Linked DNA regions of Bdellovibrio bacteriovorus HD100. The protein of the gene in region 1 binds, or shares a complex with, the protein of each later gene. Links are inferred from orthologs where the notes say so. Each region holds a gene or a part of one and is shown on either strand. Other genes may lie near its edges.

Region 1 (3,181 bases):
AGGTTCGACCCAGCTCAAAATACAACTGCCCCAGAGATTTAGGCAGGTTCATGCCTTCCAAAGTGGTCACGGCAGTCTTCAGATGCTCCAGCGCCTTCAGCGGCTGGTTCATGCTGTTGTAAAGGCCTCCCAGAGCGCGCTCGACAACGGCGATGGACTTGGTGTTGCCAAGTTCGCGGTGAATCTTCAGGGATTCTGCGAAATGCTCGCGTGATTTTTCAAACTGGTTCAGGTCTTCATAGCGGCGGCCCATGTTGTAAAGAACGACGGCGACGTTGCGGGTTTTCTTCAGGTCGCGGTTTTTCTGCAGAACTTCGCCAAAGTATTCCAGAGCGCGCTCGTGTTCCCCCATGCGCCCGTAAAGCACGGCGATCGAGTTCAAAGTGATACGCTCTTCGTTTGAGTCCTGCAGCTTTTTGAAGATCTCTTTGGCCTGCAACAGATGCTTCAGGCTTTCCGAAAACTGATTCTGATAAGACAGCAGCTGACCCATGTTCAGGTGTGCCTTGCCTTGTTGGGCGGGCAGGTGCAGCTGGCGGCTTTTTTCCAGCAGATAGGTCAGGCCTTCCATCGCCTTGGTCGCCTGGCCCGAGGCCTCCAGCGCCGAAAAATGACAAAGCTCCAGATTCATCAGCACATCAGGTGGCAAAGAAGCGTGACCCAGATAAGGGCTGGTGGATTTTAATGCTTCTTTGGGATCGTCATTGTCGACCAGGATCTCGCATTTCAGCAGATCCTTTTCGGCCAGCAGCAGGGGTTCGTTTTTCGCAGCCGAGTTTTCAATCAGTGAAAGCAAATGCAGGGCTTTGCGAGGATCAGTCCCCGCAAGGGATTTGGCTTCGTCGATCAAAGATGTCGTCGAAGTTGCAAAAACGGAGGAACTGAAGAGCAGTCCCAGAATGATACAGCCAGCTGCCAGTACGTGCATACTTCCAGATTCATCGGACAAAGCCGGGCTGGACTAAAGTGTTTGCCACCTTCGGGCATAAAAAAAGCCCGTCAAGCATCAGCCTGACGGGCTTTGGAAGATTAAAACTTCGGAACGGAAATTCAGAAGACTAGTGGTTTTCTTCTTTCAAAGAACCCGCTGGAACTTCTTTTACTTTCACGGACTTGTTCAGGAAAGCGATCACTTTCTCTTCAGTCAGCATGTAAGTCAGGCGGGAAGCCTGCTCTGGACGACCGTAGAATTCCTTGATGCGGGATTCTTCGATGCCAGTTTGTTGAGCGTACTCAGCAAATTTCGCATCCAGGTCTTCTTTTTTGCAGAACAAGTCATGTTTTTTGGCAATAGCATCAACCAGGAAAGAAGACTGAATCATTTCAGCAGCCGTCTTTTCGAAGTCGCCATCCCATTTTTCAACGTAAGACGCGAAGTCATCTGGACCCATGCCTTGTTCAGACATGCGTTTTTTGAAGTCTTCAACCAAAGACGCTTTTTGTTCTTTCATCAAAGATGGAGGAACTTCAACCGGGTTTTCTTTAACCAAAGTTTTCAAAAGACGGTTTTTGAAAGCGTCTTCGATGCGTTTGGTTTCAGTTTGCTCAAGGTCTTCCTGGATGGATTTTTTCAAAGTCTCAAGATCAGAAGGACCGCCCAGAGTCGCCAGGAATTCGTTTGTCAATTCAGGCAAAACTTTGGCTTTGATCTGGTTCAGAGTCACTTTGAACTCTACTGGTTTACCAGCAAGCTCTGCAGAGTGGTATGGATCCGGGAATTTCAAAGAAAGAGTTTTAGTCTCGCCTTTTTTCATTCCTACGATACCGTCTTCGAAACCTTCGATGAATTGTTTCGCGCCCAGTTCAAGGTGGTGATCTGTGCCGGAACCGTTTTCAAGAGGCGCGCCGCCCATGAAGCCTTCAAAGTTGATAACAGCGATATCGCCCATTTTTACAGCGCGGTCTTCAGCAACAACTTCGAAAGTTGCGCGGGAAGCGCGGATGTTTTCAAGAACCTGGTCGATCTTCTTAGGGTCGAATTCAGCTTTTTCTTTTTCAACTTCCAGGCCTTCGTATTTTTTCAGAGTGATCTCTGGACGAACATCGAATGCTGCAGAGAAAGAGAAGTCTTTGTTCTCTGTTGGATCAGCGAATTCGAATTCTGGATAGCTGATCGGCTCAAGTTTGTGCTCGTTCAGTGCTTCAGCGTAGTGCTTCTGGATCAGATCCTGAACCACGTCTTGTTTTACACGGTCACCGTAAAGGCTTTTTACTGTCGCCAAAGGAGCTTTCCCTTTACGGAAGCCTTTGATGGTCACTTCTTTTTGGATGCCATTGAAGATTTTTTGGAAAGCCGTTTGAACAGCCGCTGCAGGAACTTCGATGTTCAATTTTCTGGAAAGGTTAGAGACCTTTTCTACATTCGATTTCATGTCTATTTCTCCTAGATTACGCCAACGCGTTATAAACTGGTGGATACTAAAAGACGGGCCGACTTTAGGCAACCGTAATGCTATGCGTAATGCCTATAAATCAGAGGTCAGCCACACTCTTAGAACCTATGAAGCAAGAGATTCACTTTGTGACCGGAAAAGGGGGCGTGGGAAAGTCGGTTTTAGCCGCGGCCCTAGCGCTTAAAAAGAGCCAAGAGGGTAAAAACACCCTCCTTGTAGAGCTTGGAGATCAGAGTTTCTTTAAGGATTTCTTTGGTTTACCCCAAGTTGGGTTCCAACCAGTTACAATCAGGCCTCTGCTTTCTGTTGCTCTTTGGACCGGCGAGGCCTGTTTGCAGGAATACGCCCGCCATTTCATCAAAGTGGAGAGCCTGGCGAAGCTCTTCTTTGAAAATGCAGTGATGAAAGCCTTTATCAACGTGGCCCCGGCACTGCCGGAACTTGCGATCCTGGGAAAGGTCACCAGTGGTCCCCGCAAGCACGGCCCACCTCTGCCGTTTGATTGCATCGTGGTGGATGCCTTCGCCACGGGTCACTTCATTGCTTTGCTTGAAGCCCCAAAGGGCATGGCCGAGGCTGTGCAGTTCGGGCCAATGGGTGAACAAAGCCGCAGCATCGACGCCCACATTCGTAATCCTGAAATCTGTAAATACCATGTGGTCACTTTGCCGGAAGAACTTCCGCTGAAAGAAGCCTCTGAGCTGGTCGCGCGACTGAAAAATGAATTCGGTGTCACCGCCGAGCTTATCATGAACAAGATGATTGAGGCCCCGGTGTCGGAAAAAACT
Region 2 (3,126 bases), 760 kb from region 1 along the record:
CGCCTGAGAAATAGGCTCGATGGAAAGGGAGACTTTGGCAAAGTGAGTTTCGCCAGCAATCTCACGCTCGTAAACGTGCTCTGCTTTGGCGGCAACCGTGATGGTTTCACGATAGGAAACCTGCGGCTTACCCACGTTGGCCTGGATCTTATGCTCACGAAGCAAACGATCCACAAGAATTTCCAAATGCAACTCACCCATGCCAGAAAGCAGGATTTGCCCTGTTTCCGGATCCGTGCGCAGACGGCAGGATGGATCTTCTTTTTCAAGTTTAGCCAGGCCAGCCAGCATCTTTTCCTGGTCCGCAGAGGACTTCGCCTCTACCGCCACGGAAATCACCGGCTCTGGGAAAGTGATCGTCTCAAGAACCACAGCATGAGAGCTTTCACACAGAGTGTCCCCTGTGCCTGTGAACTTAAGACCGATAACCGCGCCGATATCCCCCGCCTTCAGGCTGTTGATTTCTTCACGGGAATTCGCATGCATTTTCACCAGCTTCTGAATGCGCTCTTTTTTCTGAGTGCGCGGATTCAAAAGCTGCTCCCCGACTTTCACTTCACCGGAATAAACACGGATATAAGTCAAAGTGCCGGCAAACGGATCATTGGCGATTTTGAAAGCCAAAGCAGCCGCGTGAGCATCAAATTCAGTTTTACAGATGATTTCTTTATCAGGACGCTCAGGATCGTGACCCACGATTGCAGGCACTTCCAGAGGCGACGGAAGGTAGTCAATGACCCCATCCAACAAAGGCTGAACACCTTTGTTTTTGAAAGCGGCTCCACAGAATACCGGGAAGGCTTTCAATTCAAGAGTCCCTTTGCGCAAAGCACGTTTAAGCTCTGGCACAGTGACTTCTTCTCCATTGAGATATTTCTCAAGAAGTTCGTCTTCAAATTCAACGATCTTCTCAATGACCTCTGTGCGGAAGCGGTTTACTTCCTCTTTCATGTCATTGGGAACATCGGTAATTTCGAAATGGTCACCCATTCCGGACTGATCCCACATGTAGGCTTTATTTTCGAGCAAATCAACAACACCACGGAAGGTGTCTTCCATGCCGATTGGAACCTGCACAGGGATTGGGTTCGCGTTCAGCTTTTCTTTGATCGTCCCGAAGGACATCACAAAGTCAGCACCAACACGGTCCATTTTATTTACGAAGCAAATGCGGGGAACTTTGTATTTATCAGCCTGTTTCCAAACGGTTTCGGACTGAGGCTCAACCCCATTCACGCCGTCGAAAACTGCGATCGCGCCATCCAATACACGCAAAGAACGCTCAACTTCAATAGTGAAGTCAACGTGGCCCGGAGTATCGATGATGTTGATTCTGTGATCTTTCCAGAACGCCATGGTTGCAGCAGACGTGATAGTGATACCGCGCTCTTGCTCCTGAACCATCCAGTCCATGGTGGCATCACCATCATGGACCTCGCCGATTTTATGACTTTTACCTGTATAGTAAAGAATGCGTTCGGTGGTGGTCGTCTTACCGGCATCGATGTGAGCCATGATGCCGATATTACGAGTGTACTTGAGATCAGCTACAACTTTAGGATCTTTAGCTGACATCTGAACAGATTACCAATTGTAGTGAGAGAATGCCTTGTTGGATTCAGCCATTCTGTGAACGTCGTCTTTCTTCTTAATAGCATTTCCTCTATTATTGTACGCGTCCAAGAATTCGCCAGCCAAACGTTTCGCCATGTCTTTCTCACCGCGCTCGCGAGAGTACTCAACCAACCAACGCATAGCCAAAGCCAAACGACGGGATGGACGAACATCTACTGGAACTTGGTAAGTAGCACCACCTACACGGCGGGAGCGAACTTCGATAGACGGTTTAACGTTCTCAAGAGCTTTTTTGAAAACTGCCAAAGGCTCTTCACCTTGAACTTTGCCTTCAAGCTCTTTCAAAGCACCGTAGAACAACTTTTGAGAAGTTGCTTTTCTACCTTGAATCATCATTTTATTGATGAACTTAGCAATTACTAGATCCTTGAAAACCGGATCTGGAATGATTTCTCTTTTAAAGGTCTTTTTACGACGTGACATCTCTCAATCCTTATTTCTTAGGTCTCTTAGTACCGTATTTAGAACGGGCGCGCAGACGACCGTTTACACCTTGAAGGTCCAATACCCCACGAACGATGTGGTAACGAACACCCGGCAAATCCTTCACACGACCACCGCGGATTAGTACAACGGAGTGCTCTTGAAGGTTATGGCCGATACCAGGGATGTAAGAGATAACTTCGAAGCCATTGGAAAGACGAACTTTTGCAACTTTACGAAGTGCGGAGTTCGGCTTCTTTGGAGTCGTTGTATAAACACGTGTACAAACACCGCGACGCTGAGGACAAGAGTCCAAAGCTGGTGATTTTGTTTGGTTTTTTTGAACAGTACGCTCACTTTTGATGAGCTGATTAATTGTTGGCACTTTATATACCCCTTAAAAACAATTATGCGGTTCTGGACGCTGGAACTTACATTTCGGTGACGCCCAGGTCAAGACTTTGTTGTTAAAATTACATTTATCCATGAAAAGCGGCGTGAGGTCCCCAATCCATGAGCTTTTTACCCTACGCCGGCCTGTGAAGCCGGCGATCAGGTGGTCTTACTTTAGCCTTGAGGCTGTACGGAAGACGTCATACCCGGCAATGCGACAAAGCCGATATCGTCATCTTCATGCACAGACACTTTCCAGCGTTTGTAAGATGTCAAACCAGTTCCCGCAGGAATCAGACGACCCATGATGATATTCTCTTTCAGGCCACGCAAATGGTCTGTACGAGAATTGATCGCTGCTTCCGTAAGAACTTTTGTAGTTTCCTGGAAGGACGCTGCTGAAATCCAGCTGTCAGTGCTCAAAGAAACCTTAGTAATACCAAGAAGAAGTGGGCTGCAAGTAGCAGGTTGACCACCCTCTTTGTTAATACGTTCGTTTTCTTCCATGTAAGCGTATCTTTCAACTTGCTCACCAGCCAGGAAGCGGCTGTCGCCGGCATCACGGATTTCTACTTTACGTAGCATCTGACGAACAATGACTTCGATATGCTTGTCATTGATACCAACCCCTTGAAGTCTGTAAACTTCTTGGATTTCATCTACAAGGTATGCAGA

What was found.
Region 2: the proteins of tig (region 1) and rpsG are in contact, whole or in part, in a crystal structure (PDB 3GTY), measured with the Thermotoga maritima proteins. The link is inferred for Bdellovibrio bacteriovorus HD100 from one-to-one orthologs. Residues at the interface, in WP_004081061.1 of Thermotoga maritima: Glu122, Val124, Val129, Leu130, Tyr133, Glu188, Gly259, Ile262, Tyr263, Glu266, Ser270, Glu273, Gln274, Glu277, Arg308, Gln311, Ile312, Ser315, Tyr316, Glu325, Arg329, Arg336, Leu363, Phe366, Trp367, Arg373, Leu377, Arg381, Leu384, Glu387; in WP_004081843.1 of Thermotoga maritima: Lys34, Lys52, Lys55, Glu59, Arg62, Gln63, Glu66, Asn67, Lys69, Val71, Arg95, Ala109, Lys110, Lys111, Gly112, Arg113, Pro114, Glu117, Glu121, Ile124, Ala125, Tyr127, Asn128, Asn129, Thr130, Gly131, Lys135, Asp139, Arg142, Met143.

What each region holds. Positions count from the first base shown.
Region 1 is NC_005363.1:3,637,512-3,640,692, reverse strand. What follows is about bases 216-3,075. They hold tig (trigger factor), read right to left. Parts: upstream 2,373-3,075; coding sequence 1,059-2,372; downstream 216-1,058. Other genes in these bases: BD_RS17215 (ArsA family ATPase), read left to right, coding at 2,450-3,075; BD_RS17225 (tetratricopeptide repeat-containing diguanylate cyclase), read right to left, coding at 216-928. Also shown: more of BD_RS17225, read right to left, coding at 1-215; more of BD_RS17215, read left to right, coding at 3,076-3,181. UniProt on the Bacillus subtilis protein: Involved in protein export. Acts as a chaperone by maintaining the newly synthesized protein in an open conformation. Functions as a peptidyl-prolyl cis-trans isomerase.
Region 2 is NC_005363.1:2,874,426-2,877,551, forward strand. Bases 322-3,126 are described here. They hold rpsG (30S ribosomal protein S7), read right to left. Parts: upstream 2,059-3,126; coding sequence 1,585-2,058; downstream 322-1,584. Other genes in these bases: fusA (elongation factor G), read right to left, coding at 322-1,575; rpsL (30S ribosomal protein S12), read right to left, coding at 2,069-2,443; rpoC (DNA-directed RNA polymerase subunit beta'), read right to left, coding at 2,626-3,126. Also shown: more of fusA, read right to left, coding at 1-321.